Regions from separate parts of the Nitratireductor sp. PBL-C9 genome, predicted to be linked through region 1. Evidence: predicted binding sites of a transcription regulator. Region 1 holds the regulator's gene; each other region holds the start of a gene.
The links. The regulator LexA, encoded in region 1, represses DNA repair genes until DNA is damaged. The targets are predictions, from matches to a motif close to TGTTCNNNNTGTGTTCNG.

Region 1 (6,449 bases):
CGTGGAGAACTCGATCCGTTTCGCCTTCGGTGAAGTGACGCGCTCGTTCCGCGAACGCGCAGAGCTTCCTGAACTGGCGCAGGAATGGCGGGCGCAGTCGGTCACTTGAGCACGCCGCAATAAAAAAGGGCCCCGTCCGAAGACGGAGCCCTGATCGCCCCAACAGTAGCGATCAAACGGAATAGTACATGTCGAACTCGACCGGGTGCGGCGTCATCTCGTAACGCAGCACTTCCGACATCTTCAGCTCGATATAGGCGTCGATCTGATCGTCGTCGAACACGCCGCCGGCCTTCAGGAAGCCGCGGTCCTTGTCGAGCGCCATGAGTGCTTCGCGCAGCGAACCGCAGACGGTCGGCACCTTCTTGAGCTCCTTCGGCGGCAGGTCGTAGAGATCCTTGTCCATGGCCTGGCCAGGATGGATCTTGTTCTTGATGCCGTCGAGGCCGGCCATCAGCAGCGCTGCGAATGCGAGGTAGGGGTTTGCGCCCGGATCGGGGAAGCGAACCTCGACGCGCTTTGCCTTCGGCGAGGAGCCGAACGGAATGCGGCAGGATGCCGAACGGTTGCGCGCCGAATAGGCGAGCAGGACCGGGGCTTCAAAACCGGGCACAAGACGCTTGTAGGAGTTGGTGATCGGGTTGGTGAAGGCGTTGATCGCCTTGGCGTGCTTGATGACGCCGCCGATATAGTAGAGGCAGCTCTCGGACAGACCGGCATATTCATTGCCGGCAAAGGTCGGCTTGCCGTCTTTCCAGATCGACTGGTGGACGTGCATGCCCGATCCGTTGTCGCCATAGATCGGCTTCGGCATGAAGGTTGCGGTCTTGCCATAGGCATTGGCGACCTGGTGAACGCCGTATTTGAACTTCTGAACGCTGTCGGCGCTCTTCAGGAGCGTCTCGAACTTGATGCCGAGTTCGTGCTGCGCAGCACCCACCTCGTGGTGGTGCTTTTCAACGATCACGCCCATTTCGGACAGGACCGTGAGCATCTCGGAGCGCATGTCCTGCGCGGAGTCGATCGGCGGAACCGGGAAATAGCCGCCCTTCATGCGCGGACGGTGACCCAGATTGCCGGTCTCGTAGTCGGCGTCGTCGTTGGACGGCAGTTCGCTGCAGTCGAGCTTGAAGCCGGTGTTGTAGGGATCGGCCTTGTACTTCACGTCGTCAAAGACGAAGAATTCCGGCTCCGGGCCCACATAGACGGTGTCGCCAAAGCCTTCGGCCTTGAGGAAGGCTTCTGCCTTCTTGGCGGTGCCGCGCGGGTCACGGTTGTAGGCCTCGCCGGAGATCGGGTCGAGAATGTCGCAGACGATGGCCATCGTGGACTGGGCGAAGAACGGGTCCATATGCGCCGTGTCGGGCTCCGGCATCAGAACCATGTCGGACTCGTTGATCGCCTTCCAGCCGGCAATGGACGAGCCGTCGAACATGACGCCATCGGCGAACATGTCCTCATCCACGGCCGTGACATCCATCGTGACATGGTGAAGCTTGCCTCTTGGATCCGTGAAGCGAAGATCGACGAACTTTACGTCGTTTTCCTTGATCTGCTTCATGATGTCTTGTGCTGTGGTCATATTCGCTTTCCTGTTTGCGATGAGCTTGCCTGATGATCCGGACCGGGTCCGGGAACTGGTGGTTGGGGTCAGACTGCGTCTGCGCCGGTCTCGCCGGTGCGGATGCGGATGACCTCTTCAACATTGGTGACGAAGATCTTGCCGTCGCCGATGCGGCCTGTCTGGGCTGCCTTGCGGATCGCCTCGATGGCGGCGTCGACGGTTTCGTCCGGCAGGACGACCTCGATCTTCACCTTGGGGAGGAAGTCGACGACATATTCCGCCCCGCGATAGAGCTCGGTGTGGCCTTTCTGGCGTCCGAAACCCTTCGCCTCGATGACGGTGATGCCCTGAAGGCCGATTTCCTGAAGGGCCTCCTTCACCTCATCGAGCTTGAAGGGTTTGATGATCGCTTCGACCTTTTTCATGCCTCGGTGGCCTCCAAATGGGTTCGGGGACGGATGGTCCGCATCCCTTATTGCTCCGGTTCGGTTGAAGCACGAAACATGCCAACTCGTGACAGAGCCTTGCATGTTGCGTGCCAAACGCTGCATTCTGCGTTTGAGAATTGGCGCGACGCGGTTTTCTCCGGCTTTGGCATGCTAGGCGAGCGCCCCCGGATAGCAAGATGGGAACCATGCGGTGCGGTTCGCAGTTTGAGACTTGCTTAAAAAATATGCAATGAGCCGAAGAAAGCGGCAGCTTGTTATGCGTATGGTTGTTCTGACACCTGAAGAAATGGGCAATGTGGATCGCGCGGCCATCGCAGCCGGCCCTCATGACGGGTACGGGCTGATGCGCAATGCCGGCGCGGCGGTGGCTGATCTTATCCTCGAGCGGTTTTCCGGCGCTGCTGGCGTCGCGGTTCTCTGCGGACCGGGCAACAATGGCGGTGACGGCTATGTCATTGCGCGGCTTCTGGCCGAGCGCGGCGTCAATGTTCGCCTGTTCGCCGATGCTGCGCCGCGGGAAGACAGCGATGCCGCCAGGGCGCGCGAGGACTGTTTTGTAACGCCCGAGGCTTTGGCCGATTTTCGCCCCGAAGCCGGCTGGCTGGTGGTTGACGCGCTCTATGGCGCCGGGCTTTCAAAGCCAATCGCGGGCATCGAGGCCGAACTCATCGAGCGGGTTGCGGCTGCGGGCGTCCCGGTGGTTGCCGTCGATCTTCCGTCCGGTCTTTCGGGTCTCACGGGCAAGCCCCTCGGCAGCTGCTTCAATGCGGACCTGACCGTCACGTTTTTCCGCAAAAAGCCGGGGCATCTGCTCATGCCCGGTCGACGCCTGTGTGGCGAGCTGGTCGTGGCCGATATCGGCATTGCCGAGACGGCGCTTGCATCAATGGATATCGCCCTCTGGGAGAATGGTCCGGCGCTCTGGCGCGACGCCGTGCCGGCGGTGGAGATCGATGCGCACAAATATGTGCGTGGTCATGTGGCGGTTGTTTCGGGCGGTGGCGCATCCACTGGTGCTGCGCGGCTTGCCGCGCGTGGCGCGGCGCGCGCCGGGGCAGGGGCCGTGACGGTGCTTTCGCCTGCAAACGCCCTGTCGGTGAACGCGATGCACCTGACCTCAATCATGCTGCGCAAGGCGGAGGCAGTGGATGAACTCATCGCCTTCCTCGATGAGCGAAAACCGACAGCCGCTGTTCTCGGCCCGGCAGCCGGCACAGGCGAGCGCACGCGCAGCTTCGCGCTGGGTTTTCTGGAGCGCGATGAAGGGCTGAAAGGGCTGGTGCTGGATGCCGACGCCATCACCGCCTTTGCCGATGCGCCCGATACGCTCTTCGAGGCCGTGAGAAGCTCCGCCTTAGCGACCGTGCTGACGCCGCATGACGGTGAATTCGCGCGCCTCTTCGGCGATCTCGCGGCTGACGCTTCCATGTCCAAGGTGGAGCGTGCGCGCGCAGCGGCAGAGCGCTCAGGAGCGGTGATCATCCTGAAGGGGGCGGACACGGTCGTCGCCTGCCCGGACGGGCGCGCCGCGATCAACACCAACGGATCGCGTTTCCTGGCGACGGCGGGCTCTGGCGATGTTCTGTGCGGGATTGTGGCCAGCCTTCTGGCGCAGGGCATGCCGGTCTTCGAAGCGGCATCGGCCGGCGTGTGGCTGCATGCAGAGGCTGGCGGGATGTTTGGCCGGGGCCTGATTGCGGAAGACCTCCCCGAGATGCTTCCGCATGTCTTCCAGGCGCTCTTCCCGGACGATGTTGGCTGAACCGACGCGGAGCTTGAAAAGAGCGCGCATTCTGGATGCCGGATGGCATCGGAGCCGGGGCATGCCTGAAGCCGCCCCGGATAGTCTTAAACTCAGTAGCGGCGCATCAGGCCGACGAGGCGACCCTGCACCTTGACGCGGTCGGGGCCGAAGATACGGGTTTCGTAAGCCGGATTGGCGGCTTCAAGGGCAATCGATGCGCCCTTGCGGCGGAAGCGCTTCAGCGTTGCCTCTTCCTGATCCACCAGCGCCACGACGATCTCGCCGGGATTGGCGGTCTGCGTCTCGCGGATGATCACCGTGTCGCCATCGAAAATGCCCGCATCGATCATCGAGTCGCCCTTGACCTCAAGCGCGTAGTGATCGCCACCGGTAAGCATGTCCGGCGGAACCGCGATGGAATGGGTCTGGTGCTGAATGGCGTCGATGGGGACACCGGCAGCGATGCGGCCCATCACAGGCACGGAAACGACGCCGGAAAGCGCGTCATCATTGCTGGCGGCAGGCTTGGAGGCCGCTGGCGCGGGCGTCTTGCCGAGGCTGCCCTCGATGACGCTTGGCGAAAAGCCGCGCGCGGCGGAATTGAGGCCCGGCGCGATGGAATCGGGAAGCCGCAGAACCTCCAGCGCACGCGCCCTGTTCGGGAGCCGGCGAATGAAGCCGCGCTCCTCCAGAGCCGTGATCAGCCGGTGAATGCCGGACTTGGAGGCGAGGTCGAGCGCCTCCTTCATTTCATCGAAGGAGGGCGGGATTCCGGTCTCCTTCAGTCGTTCATGGATGAACAGAAGAAGTTCGTGCTGCTTGCGGGTCAGCATGGGCGCCACCGAGAATCAGTTAAAAACAAAACCAGAACATACTCTATATGTTCCAGTTGTGTTCCGCAACCGTCCGGTTGCAGCGCCTATGGCGCAGCGAAAAGCGCCTTGGCTCCGTCTGCCACGAACTGGACCGCGAGGGCTGCCAGAATGACGCCCAGGAGGCGCGTCAGGATGGAGCGTCCCGTTTCGCCCAGAAAGCGGTCCACGCGCTCCGCCAGCGTGAAAACGGCATAGGTGAGGAGGATCGTTCCAAGCAGGATGCCGAGCAGCGCGATGGTGCCAAGAATCGAATTGAACTCGCCCGAAAGAAGCACGGTGGCCGAGATGGCGCCGGGACCCGCGATCAGCGGAATGGCCAGCGGGAAGGCGGCGATGTTGCGGATCATGTCGCGCGTGATCGCGCGCTCGGCACTCTTTTCGTGGCGCTCCTGGCGGCGCTCGAAGATCATCTCGAAGGCGATGAAGAACAGAAGCAGGCCGCCTGCCACACGGAAGGCGGGAAGCGTGATGCCGAACACGGCCAGAATGGCGCTGCCAGCGACGCCGAACAGGGCCAGAACGGCGAATCCGATGATGGCTGCGCGCACGGCCACCTGATTGCGCTCCGAGCGGTTCATGCCCGCTGTCAGCGCCAGAAAGAGCGGCGCAAGCCCTGGCGGATCGACGGTTACCAGCAATGTGACGAAGGCGTTGAAAACGGTATCGTAACCAGGCATCGGGTTCTCCTTGCGGCCTCTCTAGCCCAGCTTGGATGCGAGGGAAAAGCCCTCATTCTTCACGCAGGCTCGCTTCCTGCGGCAATTTGTCAAGGCGCTCATCCCCAGGAGGTTCGTATGCGCCTGAAATTGCGTTGGATTTCCGTCATCAAAAACGGATGCTCAATTGGAGAATCGCTGACGGCTCATATATAAAGAGTATGTGATTCCTCATTAAGAATGTGACACGTTTTGACTGACCAGACGACGCCGAACGGATCGGGCGAGCCCGACGAAATCGAGCCGATTTCCATTGTCGAGGAGATGCAGCGCTCTTATCTCGATTATGCGATGAGCGTGATCGTGAGCCGCGCCCTGCCGGATGCACGCGATGGTCTGAAGCCGGTGCATCGGCGCATTCTCTATGCATCCCATGAGAGCGGTTACCACTGGAACCGCAAATATGTGAAATCGGCCCGCCCCGTTGCCGACGTGATGGGTAAATACCACCCGCACGGCGATGCCGCCATCTACGACGCCTTGGTGCGTATGGCGCAGAACTGGTCCATGCGCCTGCCGCTGGTCGACGGGCAGGGCAATTTCGGCTCCATCGACGGCGATCCGCCGGCGGCAATGCGTTACACCGAGTCGCGTCTCACCAAGGGCGCGCATGAGCTTCTGGAAGACATCGACAAGGACACGGTCGATTTTCAGGACACCTATGACGGCTCCTCCAGCGAGCCGCGCGTGCTTCCGGCGCGCTATCCGAACCTTCTGGTCAATGGTTCGGGTGGTATCGCCGTCGGCATGGCGACGAACATTCCGCCGCACAATCTGGTCGAAGTCATCAATGGCTGCGTGGCGCTGATCGAGAACCCCGCACTCGGCCTGCCGCAGTTGCAGGAGATCATTCCCGGTCCCGATTTCCCGACCGGCGGCCTGATTCTCGGCCGTTCAGGTATCCGCAGCGCCTATGAGACGGGCCGCGGCTCGATCCTCATGCGCGGCAAGGTCTCGATCGAGCCGGCGCGCAATGATCGCGAAGCCATCATCATCACCGAAGTTCCCTATCAGGTGAACAAGGCGTCGATGATCGAAAAGATGGCCGAGCTGGTCCGCGACAAGCGCATTGAAGGCATTTCCGACATTCGCGACGAGAGT
Region 2 (6,449 bases), on a different contig from region 1:
AAGGACTGAGGGCTTTGCAAGACGCCACTGCGCCGTTCCACCGCCCCGTTGCCGGGGCCGTCGGCGCGCACCCCCTGCATTTGCCGGTGTCAGGATATGCGCAAAATCCCATTGAATGAAAGCGCTTTTCGCAGTGGCGAAGAGCGCGGCGCTCCTGTTCGGCGGTGCGCAAGCTTTGTTGCGCTGCACACAACCGTTTGACTCGCCCCTGATTAGCCGCAACAAATGTGAATGAGAGCAGTCCGTCACAAGGGCTGCACATTTGCACGTGTATGCAATTTTCCAAGGGAGAGCCTTTCATGTCGTCAGCCGAAGCCATTGTCGTTGCCAGCGCCGCCCGCACCCCGGTCGGCTCGTTCAACGGTTCCTTCGCCACCGTGCCAGCGCATGAGCTTGGTGCAACCGCCATTCGCGAGGCGCTTTCGCGCGCCGGCGTCGCGCCGGAAGAGGTGAACGAGGTGATTCTCGGTCAGGTGCTCACGGCCGGCCAGGGACAGAACCCCGCGCGCCAGGCGGCTGTCGCCGCCGGTCTGCCGGAAGAAGCCACCGCCTGGGGGCTCAACCAGGTCTGCGGTTCGGGCCTGCGCACCATCGCCATCGGCATGCAGCAGATCGCCTGCGGCGATGCCGACATCATTGTTGCCGGCGGTCAGGAATCCATGACGCTCTCCACCCATTGCGCCTATCTGCGCGCCGGCGTGAAGATGGGCGATTATGCCATGATCGACACGATGATCCGCGATGGTCTGTGGGATGCCTTTAACGGCTACCACATGGGCATCACCGCAGAAAACGTTGCCCGCAAGTTCCAGATCACCCGTGACGAGCAGGACGCTTTTGCGCTCGCTTCGCAGAACAAGGCCGAGGCCGCCCAGAAGGCCGGGCGCTTCAAGGATGAAATCGTCCCGGTCACCGTGAAGAGCCGCAAGGGCGAAACCGTGGTCTCGGACGATGAGTACATCCGTCATGGCGTGACCATCGAGGGCATGCAGAAGCTGCGTCCGGCCTTCGACAAGGAGGGCACGGTCACTGCCGCCAATGCGTCGGGCATCAATGACGGTGCGGCCGCCGTGGTGCTGATGCGCGAGAGCGAAGCCCAGCGCCGTGGTCTGACGCCGCTGGTGCGGATCGCCTCCTGGGCGACGGCTGGCGTCGATCCGGCAATCATGGGCACGGGGCCGATCCCGGCATCGCGCCGCGCGCTGGAGAAAGCCGGCTGGAAGGCCGAGGATCTCGATCTGGTCGAGGCCAACGAAGCCTTCGCCGCACAGGCCTGTGCGGTCAACAGGGACATGGGCTGGAACCCGGATATCGTGAACGTGAATGGCGGCGCCATCGCGATCGGCCATCCGATTGGCGCTTCGGGTACCCGCATTTTCAACACGCTGGCCTTCGAGATGCGCCGCCGTGGCGCGAAGAAGGGACTGGCCACGCTTTGCATCGGTGGCGGCATGGGCGTCGCCATGTGCGTGGAAGCGTTGTAGGCTTTGAGCTGGCGCGCGGCGTTTGTGCCGTGCGCCAGCCGGATTATCGCCCGGTCTCAACAGGGCGAAGGCGGCGGGGAACACTCACCTGAGGGAGACGAACTGCATGAAAACGGCACTTGTTACGGGTGGAACACGCGGCATCGGCGCGGCGATAGCGATGGCTCTGAAAGAGGCGGGCTATCAGGTCGCGGCCAATTATGCTGGCAACGATGAGGCTGCCGCGCGCTTTACCGAAGAAACGGGCATAGCCTCCTACAAATGGTCGATTGCCGATTACGACGCCTGTGCGGACGGTGTGGGCCGGGTCGAGGCCGATCTCGGGCCGGTTGACGTTCTGGTCAACAATGCCGGCATCACGCGGGACGTGATGTTTCACAAGATGACGCCAGAAGACTGGCGTGCCGTGGTGGATGTGAACCTGAACGGCGTCTTCAACATGACCCATCAGGTCTTCGCCGGCATGCGCTCGCGCAAGTTCGGCCGCATCATCAGCATTTCGTCCATCAATGGTCAGAAGGGCCAGATGGGCCAGACCAACTATTCCGCCGCCAAGGCGGGAGAGATTGGCTTCACCAAGGCGCTGGCGCAGGAAGGCGCGCGCTTCAACGTGACGGTCAATGCGGTCTGCCCCGGCTACATCGCCACCGACATGGTGATGGCGGTGCCGGAAGTGGTGCGCGAGAAGATCATTTCGCAGATCCCGGTGGGGCGTCTCGGCGAGGCGTCTGAAATCGCCCGTTCCGTGCTGTTCCTGGCCTCCGACGATGCGGGCTTCGTCACGGGCTCCACGCTCACTGTCAATGGCGGTCAGTACTTCATCTGACGAAAAGCCACGTCCTGTGCATTCATTTTTCGGGGCGCTGTGGGTAACCCGCAGCGCCCTGTTTCGTTAAAATGCGTATCAATTTGAAACAGCTTCGTTAACGCGGCATTCAGGCTGCGCGGCTGCGTTTGTGGATAAACTGTGCGCTGTCTGCCCGGAACCGGTGGAAACCACCAGATGTTGCGGTGAACGTAGCAGGAACATCCGGATATCAGTGATTCGTAGCCGATTCGTTCCGGGTTTGGTCGAAGTGTTAACGCCATGCGGCATGGCGGGGCCGTAACCCGTTAACGGCTTCGCAAAAAATCCTAACAAAATCTTATGCTTGCACCGTTGCCTGGCAGGCCCGTCGCGCTTCCCGCGCAAATCCTTAACGCGCGCCACGCGTTTTCCGGCTTTGCGGAACATGCCCGATTCAGCATTTGGGTGTCTTTACGTTGCGTCATACTCTATCTTGTGGTGAACAAAACGGGAAACAACGCAGGTCAGTGATTCGTAGCCGATTCGTTCCAGACTCGTTCCAAATCTTAATGGCCGGAAACGGTTTGGGTCATTTTTGGCAGTCTTTGTCGGTGGAGCGGCAGTCTTGCCTTGGAATGCGCATGCAAAGCATGCTAACCCGTGTGCTCGCCTTTTTTCGCTGAGGTAGACGGCTTTTCAGGCCCTATGAATTTCCAAAAACAGAATGCCAAGCCGAGAGTGTTGTCGGGTCGTGACGTAACGGCCATCCTCGGGCCAACAAATACCGGCAAGACGCACCTGGCCATTGAGCGCATGGTTGCGCATGGCACGGGCGTGATTGGCCTGCCGCTGCGGCTGCTTGCGCGCGAAGTCTATTCCCGCGTCGTCGCCAAGGTCGGCGAGCAGAATGTCGCGCTTGTCACCGGCGAAGAAAAAATCTCGCCGCCCGGCGCGCGCTATTCGGTGTGCACGGTCGAGGCCATGCCGCGCGAGACCGACGCCGCCTTCGTGGCGATCGATGAGGTGCAGCTCGCCGCCGATCTGGAGCGCGGCCACATCTTCACCGACCGCATTCTGCATCTGCGCGGCCGTCAGGAAACGCTGCTTCTGGGCGCGGGCACCATGCGCGGCATTCTTGAAAAGCTGCTGCCGGGCCTCTCCGTCATCACCCGTCCGCGCATGTCGGTGCTCAGCTATGCCGGTTCGCGCAAGATCACGCGCCTGCCGCGCCGCTCGGCCATCGTGGCCTTCTCGTCGGACGAGGTTTACGCCATTGGCGAGCTGATCCGCCGCCAGCGCGGCGGGGTGGCTGTCGTGCTTGGCGCGCTCAGCCCGCGCACGCGCAACGCGCAGGTAGCCCTCTACCAGTCGGGTGATGTGGACTATCTCGTGGCGACCGACGCCATCGGCATGGGCCTGAACCTCGATGTCGATCATGTCGCCTTCGCGCAGAACCGCAAATTCGACGGTTTCCAGTATCGCGACCTCAACCCTGCGGAGCTCGGGCAGATCGCCGGCCGCGCCGGCCGTCACCTGCGTGACGGCACGTTTGGCGTCACCGGCCAGGTCGATCCCCTTTCCGATGAACTCGTTCACCGCATCGAGGCGCATGATTTCGACCCGGTGAAAGTGCTGCAATGGCGCTCCGCCGCGTTTGATTTCTCCAGCGTCGATGCGCTCAAAGCCTCGCTCGACGTTACGCCCCCCGTGGAAGGTCTTACCCGCGCTCTGCCCGCTGCCGACGCCAAGGTGCTCGAATTCCTGTCGCGTGACGGGGATGTGCGTGCGCTGGCCGACGCCCGCGAGCGTGTGGCCCTCCTGTGGGACGCCTGTGCGCTGCCGGACTACCGGCGCATCGCACCGGCCCACCACGCAGAAATTGTTGGTGCAGTCTTTTCTGATCTGGCGCGAACGGGCCATGTCGATGAAGACTACATGGCTGAGCAGGTTCAGCGCGCCTCGTCCACCGAGGGGGACATCGACACACTGTCGCAGCGTATTGCGCAGATCAGAACATGGACATTTGTCTCGCACCGGCCTGGATGGCTGGCCGATGCGACACACTGGCAAGAAAAAACACGAGAGATAGAGGACAGTTTGTCCGATGCGTTGCATGAGCGATTGACGAAACGCTTTGTGGACCGCAGGACATCCGTGCTCATGAAGCGCCTGAGAGAGAATGCAATGCCGGAAGCAGAAATCAGCCCCGTTGGCGAAGTCCTTGTCGAGGGGCATCACGTTGGTGAGATGCTAGGGTTCCGTTTCACCGCCGACCGCTCTGCGGAAGGTGAGGACGCGCGCGCCGTCAAGGCTGCCGCCCAGAAAGCACTCGCTGCCGAATTCGAAACGCGGGCAGACCGCTTTGCCGCTTCCGGCAATGGCGATCTGGCGCTGGATTCCGAGGGCCTTCTGCGCTGGCTCGGCCAACCGGTGGCGACGCTGGTTTCCGGTGAGGAAGCGCTGCGCCCGCGCGTCGTGCTTCTGGCCGACGAGCAGCTGACCGGCCCGGCGCGCGACAAGGTCGCCGCCCGCGCCGAGCGTTTCGTGAACTATCAGATCGAATCGCTTCTGAAGCCGCTGGTCGATCTGCGCGATGCCGAGAGCCTTTCGGGCATGGCGCGCGGGATCGCGTTTCAGGTTGTCGAGAGCTTCGGCCTTCTGAACCGCCGCACCGTGGCAGAGGATGTGCGTGCGCTCGATCAGGACGCCCGCGCTTCGCTGCGTCGCCTCGGCGTGCGCTTTGGCGCTTACCACATTTTCGTGCCGGCGCTGATCAAGCCTGCGCCTGCCGGCCTTCTCACCCTGCTCTGGGCGCTCAAGAACGATGCCAAGGACAAGCCGGGCTATGGCGATGTGGTCAATGCGCTTGCCGCCGGCCGCACCTCCATCGTGTCCGATCCGGCTTTTGAAAAGGCATTCTATGGCCTTGCCGGCTATCGCAATCTGGGTCGCCGCGCCGTGCGTGTCGATATTCTCGAGCGCCTTGCCGACCTGATCCGTCCCGCACTTTCGTGGAAGCCGGGTTCCGGCGCACGTCCCGAGGGCGGTTATGATGGCGCGGCCTTTGTGGTCACGCCGGCCATGATGTCCATTCTCGGCGCGACCGCCGATGATATGGAAGCCATCCTCAAGGGGCTGGGCTACCGCGGCGAGGCGAAGCCGGCCGAAGAGGTTGCAACGCATCTGAAGTCGCTGGACGACGCTGCTGCCGAGAAGGCTGCTGCACCGGCCCAGGCTGCCGATGCTGCCGCTCCCGCCGAGGCCGAAGCCGAAGCCGCCGCGAAGACGGACGACGCGCCCGCCGATGCAGAGAAGCCTGCTGAAGCTGAAGCGCCAGCCGAGGAAGCGAAGCCCGAAGCCGAGGCGAAGCCGGAAGCTGATGCCAAGCCGGAAGTTGAGACGCCGGCTGCTGCTGAGGCACCGGCTGAAAAGGCCGCTGACGAAGAGGAAGAGCCCAAGCCCGTCATGATCTGGCGTCAGGCCCGTTTCGACGGTCGCAAGCGTCAGGGCGGCGGCAAGGGCAACAATCAGCGTCAGCAGGGACGTGGTGGCCGTCAGGAGCGCGAAGGCGCACCGCATCGCGGCAAGCCTAACCGCAGCAAGGATGGCGACAAGCAGGGCTTCAAGCGCAAGGGTGGCGCAGGCCGTCCGCGCGAAGAGCGTCCGGCGCGCATCGATCCCGATTCGCCCTTCGCCAAGCTCGCTGCCCTCAAGGATCAGCTGAAGAAGTAGCGACATGCGATGAGCGGCACGGTCCTGGAACGCCAGCGTATCGACAAGTGGCTGTTCTTCGCACGGGTGGTGAAATCCCGCTCGCTTGCCGCAAAGCTCGCTCAGGCGGGCCGTGTGCGGGTCAATCGCAACAAGATCGAGCAGGCCGCCTACCAGATCAAGGTGGGCGACGTGCTCACCATTTCCCTTGAGCGGCAGGTGCTCGTCTATCGGGTTCTGGCTCCGGGGGCGCGGCGCGGCCCGGCAGAGGAAGCCCGCACGCTCTACGAGGATCTGACCCCGCCGGCGCCACCCAGGGACGCTGTCGTCAAGGCGTCGGCGCCACGGCGCGACGCCGGGGCAGGGCGTCCCACCAAGAAGGAACGCCGCGCGCTTGATCGCTGGCGTGACGACCCGTGATGGCGATGTTTGCGCCGTTTGAGATTGGAATGGGATTCCGCCTGCGA
Region 3 (6,449 bases), on a different contig from region 1:
GCCATGGTGCGGCGATGCTCGCATCGGTTCCGATTCTCCGCAAGGTCTTCCCGGCGCAAGGGGCGGAAAAGCCGGGAAGCTTCCGTCGGCCCACGGGGATGCAAAGCCTGACGGGATCTCTGCGCCGCGCCGGAGCGCGGCGGTGTTCATGTGGGGAGGCGGGTCCGGTGGCGCTGCAATGGACGCAAGGGAACCTAGAGAAGCATGAGCTGCTCGCCTCCCGGTGTGGGCGGGGTGAAGAGGTCGCTCCTCAGCCGGCGCTTCTCCTGATTGAGGCCAAGCCGTTTGGCGGCGATCTCGAACCGGCGACCGATCTGCCAGGCATAGGGGCCGGCACCTTTCATCCGCTTGCCCCACTGGGCGTCGTAATCCTTTCCGCCACGCATGGAGCGGATCAGCGAAACGACATGGCGATAACGATCAGGCGCATGGCGCAGCAGCCATTCCTTGAAGATGGGGCTCACCTCCAGCGGCAGGCGCAGGATGATGTAACCCGCCTCACGCGCGCCGGCGGTCGCTGCCGATTCCAGAATGCGCTCGATCTCGCAATCGGTGAGGCCGGGAATGACGGGGCCCATCATCACGGAGGTGGGGATGCCTGCCTCCGTCAGCGCGCGCACCGTTTCCAGCCGGCGCGACGGGGTGGCGGCGCGCGGCTCCATGGTGCGCGCCAGCTTGCGGTCGAGCGTGGTGACGGAGAGTGCGACCTTGGCCAGCCCCTGCCCGGCCATGCGGGAGAGGATGTCCATGTCGCGCATGACGAGCGCAGACTTGGTGACGATGCCGACCGGATGTTTGTGCGCCTCCAGCACTTCGAGAATCTCGCGCATGATGCGGTATTTCTTCTCGATGGGCTGGTAGGGGTCGGTGTTGGTGCCGATGGCGATGGTGCGCGGCTCATAGCCGGGCTTTGCAATCTCACGCTCCAGAAGGCGGGCGGCATCCGGCTTGGCAAACAGTTTTGCCTCGAAGTCGAGCCCGGCCGAAAGCCCCATATAGGCGTGGGTGGGACGTGCGAAGCAGTAGACGCAGCCATGCTCGCAGCCGCGATACGGATTGATGGACCGGTCGAAGGAAATGTCCGGCGAGCTGTTGCGTGTGATGATGGTGCGCGGCTTTTCCACCTGCACTTCGGTCTTGAAGGGCGGCAGTTCCTCAATGGAACCCCAGCCATCATCGAAGACATGCCGCGACACCGGCTCGTAACGTCCCGACGGGTTGATGCCTGCGGCACGACCGCGCCGGCGTTCGACATCGATGCGGATGCCGGACCGGTCGATCACCGTGTTGGCCACCGCGGCGCCACCGCCATTGAAGGCGGCCGTATCTGCTCTGGTCATCTGTTCCATGGGTCACTCCATGCCTGGGCGATGTGGCCGGCTTTCTGGAACGCGGGAACTGGCGGAAAGCGGAATCAGCATCGCTGCCGATGAATCTATTCCTATCGAACAAATGAGAACAAAGCAAGAACTTTAATCGGGGAACGGCACAGCCGTGTTTATCCACAGGCGTCAGGAACCAGCATCCATGTGGATGCCAGCCTGGCTTGAAACAGGTTTTTGAAGAAGTGGGGTGCCGCTCAGGCGGACTTGCCGCCGCCGCGCTTCAGATGTTCGGCAAGTCGCGGCATGATTTCCACGAAATTGCAGGGCATGTGGCGGTAGTCGAACTGGTCCCTGAGGATGCCGTCCCAGGCATCGCGGCAGGCGCCCGTGGAGCCGGGCAGGGCGAAAACGAAGGTCTGGTCGATCAGGCCTGCGGTTGCGCGCGACTGGATGGTGGAGGTGCCGATTTTCTCGAAGGAGATGCGGTGGAAGACATGCGAAAAGCCATCCATGCGCTTGTCGAACAGCGGTTCGAGCGCTTCGGGCGTTACGTCGCGGCCAGTGAAGCCGGTGCCGCCGGTGGTGATGACGGCATCAATGCCGGCATCGGCGCACCAGAGTTTGACGGCCATGCGGATGGCCTCGACATCGTCGGCAACGATCCTGCGGTCGGTGAGCGTGTGGCCCGCCTCCTCGATGCGTTCGGCAAGCGTCTGGCCGGAGCGGTCATCTTCGAGCCCGCGCGTGTCCGAGACGGTGAGCACGGCGAAGCGCACGGGGATGAATTCACGGGTGGGCGTGGTCGGCATCTGGCTGCTCCGCTGCAAGGGTTTCGGTTTCAAGGACGAACCATTCGGGATGTTCGCAGGCAAGGGCGCGCCGGGCGCGCGCTGCCGCATCCGCTGATGAGAAAATTCCGAAACAGGTGGCGCCAGAGCCCGACATGCGCGCGGTCAGCGCGCCGGCCCGCCTGAGAGCGCCAAGACCATCTTCGATCTGGGGCACGAGGCGGCGCGCCGGCATTTCCAGATCGTTGCGCGCGCCATCCAGCCAGCGGACGGCCGTTGCGGCGTCGGGCAGGTCCTCAAGGGCGGGAAGGGGAGCGTTGTCGCGCCGCTCAAGCGCTGAAAAGACTTCAGGCGTTGAGAGCGGAATGTTGGGGTTTACCAGAACGAGCGGCAGGGCGGGGAAGGCGGGGAGCGTTTCCAGAGCCTCACCGATGCCGCGCGCGATGAGGGGTTTGGCGGCAAGGCACATGGGCACGTCGGCCCCAAGCCGGAGGCCAAGGCGGATGAGATCGGTCTCGTTTATGGCGAGGTCCCAGTGGCGGGCGAGCAGACGCAGGGCTGCGGCCGCATCGGCGGAGCCGCCGCCAACGCCCGATGCAACGGGCAGGTTCTTTTCCAGATGGAGCCGCACCGGCGCGCGCGCATCGCCGCCGAAGGTCTCGCGCAGGAGATCGCGGGCGCGGGTGACGAGATTGCCGGACCCGATGGGCACATGGGCGGCGTAATGGCCCGATACGAAGAAATCGTCTTCCGCGCCGTCTTCCACTTCCAGAAGATCACCATCGCCGGTGAAGGCCACCAGCGTATCGAGCAGATGAAACCCGTCCGCGCGTCTTCCGACGACATGCAGTGCCAGATTCACCTTGGCGGGCGCGATCATGCTGCCGTGTGGGGACATGTGAGGGGCCGGGTCCTGACCTTGAAGATGGAGGGAGCACCGGACCGAAAACGTGGAAACCGGTTTTCAGTTATCCCGATGCTCTATCTGCATGAATTCTCTAGTCTTTGGGAACGCGATATTCGCCCGTCTTGGGATCGTACACCAGTGTTCCCATGCTGCCATTGGCCGCTTCCTTGCGGGCGCGGCGGGCTTTTGCGGTCACGCGTTCGGCCTCGCGGACGAATTTGCGATAGCCCACATAGGCCACAACGCCGACTGCGGCGAAGAAGATCAGTTGGGGCATTGTCGATCCTCCGGTTTCATGCCACCGAGTTTAGCGCATCCATTCGGACGCACAAAGGACGCTTTGATCCGGCGCGGCGCCGGGTCAAAGCCCGTAGCGACGCCACAGCGCCTGTTCCTCTGCTGCTTCCAGAAGACCGGAGGCTGCGTTGCCGGCAAAGGCCGCCCCGAGATCGGGCAGGCCGCCGGCGCTGCCGGCAATGCCAATCTTGCGGCCGAACAGGCCACGCGGCTGGGTGATGAGGGCGAGCTTGGTCTTTTCGCCATAGCGTTCCTTGAGCACCGAGCGCATGTCGCCGATGCCGTCCACAAGCCCCAGTTTCAGGGCGCTTTCGCCGGTCCAGAATGCGCCGGTGAAGAGATCGCCATCCTCGGCGAGCTTTGCGCCACGGCGTTCTTTCACCAGATTGATGAACGTGTCGTGGATTTCGAGCTGGAGCGATTTGAGGCGCTCCACGTCTTCCTTCTTCTCCGGCTGGAAGGGATCGAGGATCGCCTTGTTCTGGCCGGCCGTGTGCACGCGCCGCTCGACGCCGATCTTCTTGAGCATCTCCGGGAAGCCGAAACCGGCGGAGACGACGCCAATGGAGCCGACGATGGAGGAGGGATCGACGATGATCTCGTCGCCGGCAATGGCGATCATGTAGCCGCCGGAGGCCGCCACATCTTCAACAAAGACGAAGACCTTCTTGTCCTTCTCCGTCGCGAGATCGCGGATGCGGCGAAAGATCAGGCGGGACTGCACGGGCGAGCCGCCCGGCGAATTCAGCGAAATGGCGACGGCCGGCGCATCCGGCATGGAAAAGGCGCGCTCGATCACTGCGGCCGTGGTCGCCAGAGAAAGGTTCTGGCGAAAGGCGCTGCTCGACGGCATGATTGCGCCGGAAAGCCGGATCACGGGAATGGTGACCGTATTGCCGCGCAGGCTTTTGGGAAGAAGACGGCTGAAGAAGCGTCGCAAGGGCTCTGTTGCTCCAGATGACAGGGATTACAGCTCAAAAGCATGTAGGCATTTGCGCGGGCCGTGCAATGGCGAAGCGCGCTCAATCACCAAAAAGCGCCGCCTGGCCATTGGTCAGCGCCTCGGCGCGTTCTGTTACCTGGTCGTCGCGGTCGCGCAGGACAAGCGGCGGCTCCAGCGTGAGGCCGGCGCGGTTTCCCTTCCGGGCGCGAATCAGAATGCGGATCGCGGGGCTTTCGGCCCGTCCATGCACCGGCACGATGCGCGCGCCGCCGAAACGGCCCTCCAGCGCGGCAAGAATTGCGGCCAGCGAGGCAGGGCGCGCGATCAGCGCCAGAAGCCCGCCGGGCGCGGTGATGGCGGCGGCGGTGCGCAGCCATGTCTCGAACAGATCGTCGGCCATCACATGCGCCGCCCGCTTCAGCGCATCGGGCGTGGCGCGGTCGCTGGCGCTGTTGAAAGGCGGGTTCATGACGACGCCGGAAAACGCATTGCGGCCAAGACCTGCGGCTTCACGGGCCGTTCCAGTCAGCGTCACGTCGGCTTCGAGCACGGAGATACGGGTGGCAAGGGCGCTGTTTTGCGCAAGAGCGATGCTGCGGCGGGCGAAATCAGCCATTTCAGGCGCGTTTTCGACAAGGGTGATGCGCGTCTGCGGGCAGCGGGCGGCCACGGCAAAGCCGGCAGCGCCTGCGCCCGCGCCCAGATCTGCGACCGCACCGCTGAAACTGCCCGGAAGCGCGGACGCCACCAGCATCGCGTCCACGCCGGCGCGATGGCCGCGCCGCACGGGCTGGACCAGACGGAAAGCGTCCCGATGGAAAGAATCGACGCTGCAGGCCGCGTCGGGAACCGTGTCAGTCATTGTCTCTGTCGCTGCTGCGCATCTCGTGTTCTATGCCCGCATCCTCAAGCAGCTGATGGGCCGCCTGACGGTCTTCCTCGTCTATCAGGATGCGCTTTGGCAAGATGCCGAGCGACCCTTCCAGAATGCTCATGTTCTGGTCGGCGACGAAACAGGCAATGCCCGCATCGCGCAGCAGGCTCTGGACGAAGGAAATGACGACGGGATCGTTGGTGCGGACAAGCTCGAACATGGTGCGACGTTGACAGTTTGCGCCACGGCTGTAAACGACTTCGTGAATAACCGGGGTTACCCCGCGCGCATTCGCCGCTTGCTCCCGTGGGGCAGGGGGAACTAGATTGCGTTGAACGTTTATGAGTTCCGGCTAAGAAGTTCCGGCCCTGCCGCAATTGGAGGACCATCTGTGGGTGTAGTATTGAATCTTGACGGCAAGCGCGGCGCCGCCTCCGTCGCCAGCCTCATGGAGCTGACCGCCGACGAGATGGCGCGTGTAAACGAGCTGATTCTCTCCAAAGCGGGCTCGGATGTGGAACTCATCCCCGAACTTGCAAAGCACCTGATCGATTCCGGTGGCAAGCGCCTGCGTCCGATGGTGACGCTCGCCGCAGCCCAGATGTTCGGCTATTCGGGCGAGGGACATGTGAAGCTCGCCACCAGCGTCGAGTTCATGCACACGGCAACGCTTTTGCACGACGATGTGGTGGATGAAAGCGACCTGCGCCGTGGCCGCAAGACCGCGCGCATGATCTGGGGCAACCAGGCAAGCGTTCTGGTGGGCGACTTCCTGCTCGGTCAGGCGTTCCGCATGATGGTTGAAGTCGGCTCGCTTGAGGCACTCGACATCCTGTCGACCGCCGCTTCAGTGATTGCCGAGGGCGAAGTGCTGCAGCTCAGCGTCGCCAAGAACCTGGATACGACCGAGGACGACTATCTCGCGGTCATCAAGGCGAAGACGGCTGCCCTGTTCTCGGCAGCGGCGGAAGTCGGCCCCGTGGTCGCAGGCGCGACCCGCAACGACCGCGCCGCATTACGCTCTTACGGCACCAATCTCGGCCTTGCCTTCCAGCTGGTCGACGATGCGCTGGATTATGGCGGCAAGAGTTCGGACCTCGGCAAGAATGTCGGCGACGACTTCCGCGAGGGCAAGGTGACCCTGCCGGTGATCCTGAGCTATCGCCGTGGCAGCCCCGAAGAGCGCGCCTTCTGGAAGAGCGCCATCGAGGACAACCAGTGCGATGATGCGGCGCTGGAAAAGGCAATGACCCTGATGCAGAAACACGGTGCGATCGGCGACACGATCGGCCGGGCGCGCCATTTTGGCGAAATC

Region 2: ACRTG1_RS18460 (helicase-related protein) is a predicted target of LexA. The motif match lies at 2,816-2,833, and genes of this name have one in related genera.
Region 3: ACRTG1_RS17765 (PA0069 family radical SAM protein) is a predicted target of LexA. The motif match lies at 1,455-1,472, and genes of this name have one in related genera.

What each region holds. Positions count from the first base shown of each region.
Region 1 covers NZ_JBPAXW010000012.1:3,515-9,963, forward strand. Annotated here, with positions in the region: gene ACRTG1_RS22015 (hypothetical protein) at 1-109, shown strand, start outside; gene glnA (type I glutamate--ammonia ligase) at 173-1,582, opposite strand; gene ACRTG1_RS22025 (P-II family nitrogen regulator) at 1,651-1,989, opposite strand; gene ACRTG1_RS22030 (NAD(P)H-hydrate dehydratase) at 2,270-3,775, shown strand; gene lexA (transcriptional repressor LexA) at 3,868-4,590, opposite strand; gene ACRTG1_RS22040 (MarC family protein) at 4,677-5,309, opposite strand; gene gyrA (DNA gyrase subunit A) at 5,541-6,449, shown strand, end outside.
Region 2 covers NZ_JBPAXW010000009.1:67,802-74,250, forward strand. Annotated here, with positions in the region: gene ACRTG1_RS18450 (acetyl-CoA C-acetyltransferase) at 300-1,484, shown strand; gene phbB (acetoacetyl-CoA reductase) at 1,591-2,310, shown strand; gene ACRTG1_RS18460 (helicase-related protein) at 2,977-6,003, shown strand; gene ACRTG1_RS18465 (RNA-binding S4 domain-containing protein) at 6,013-6,402, shown strand.
Region 3 covers NZ_JBPAXW010000008.1:219,291-225,739, reverse strand. Annotated here, with positions in the region: gene ACRTG1_RS17770 (ribonuclease HII) at 1-5, opposite strand, end outside; gene ACRTG1_RS17765 (PA0069 family radical SAM protein) at 195-1,349, opposite strand; gene moaB (molybdenum cofactor biosynthesis protein B) at 1,580-2,134, opposite strand; gene ACRTG1_RS17755 (4-(cytidine 5'-diphospho)-2-C-methyl-D-erythritol kinase) at 2,112-3,011, opposite strand; gene ACRTG1_RS17750 (NfeD family protein) at 3,112-3,297, opposite strand; gene ACRTG1_RS17745 (S49 family peptidase) at 3,382-4,257, opposite strand; gene ACRTG1_RS17740 (tRNA1(Val) (adenine(37)-N6)-methyltransferase) at 4,340-5,122, opposite strand; gene ACRTG1_RS17735 (DUF2007 domain-containing protein) at 5,115-5,354, opposite strand; gene ACRTG1_RS17730 (polyprenyl synthetase family protein) at 5,526-6,449, shown strand, end outside.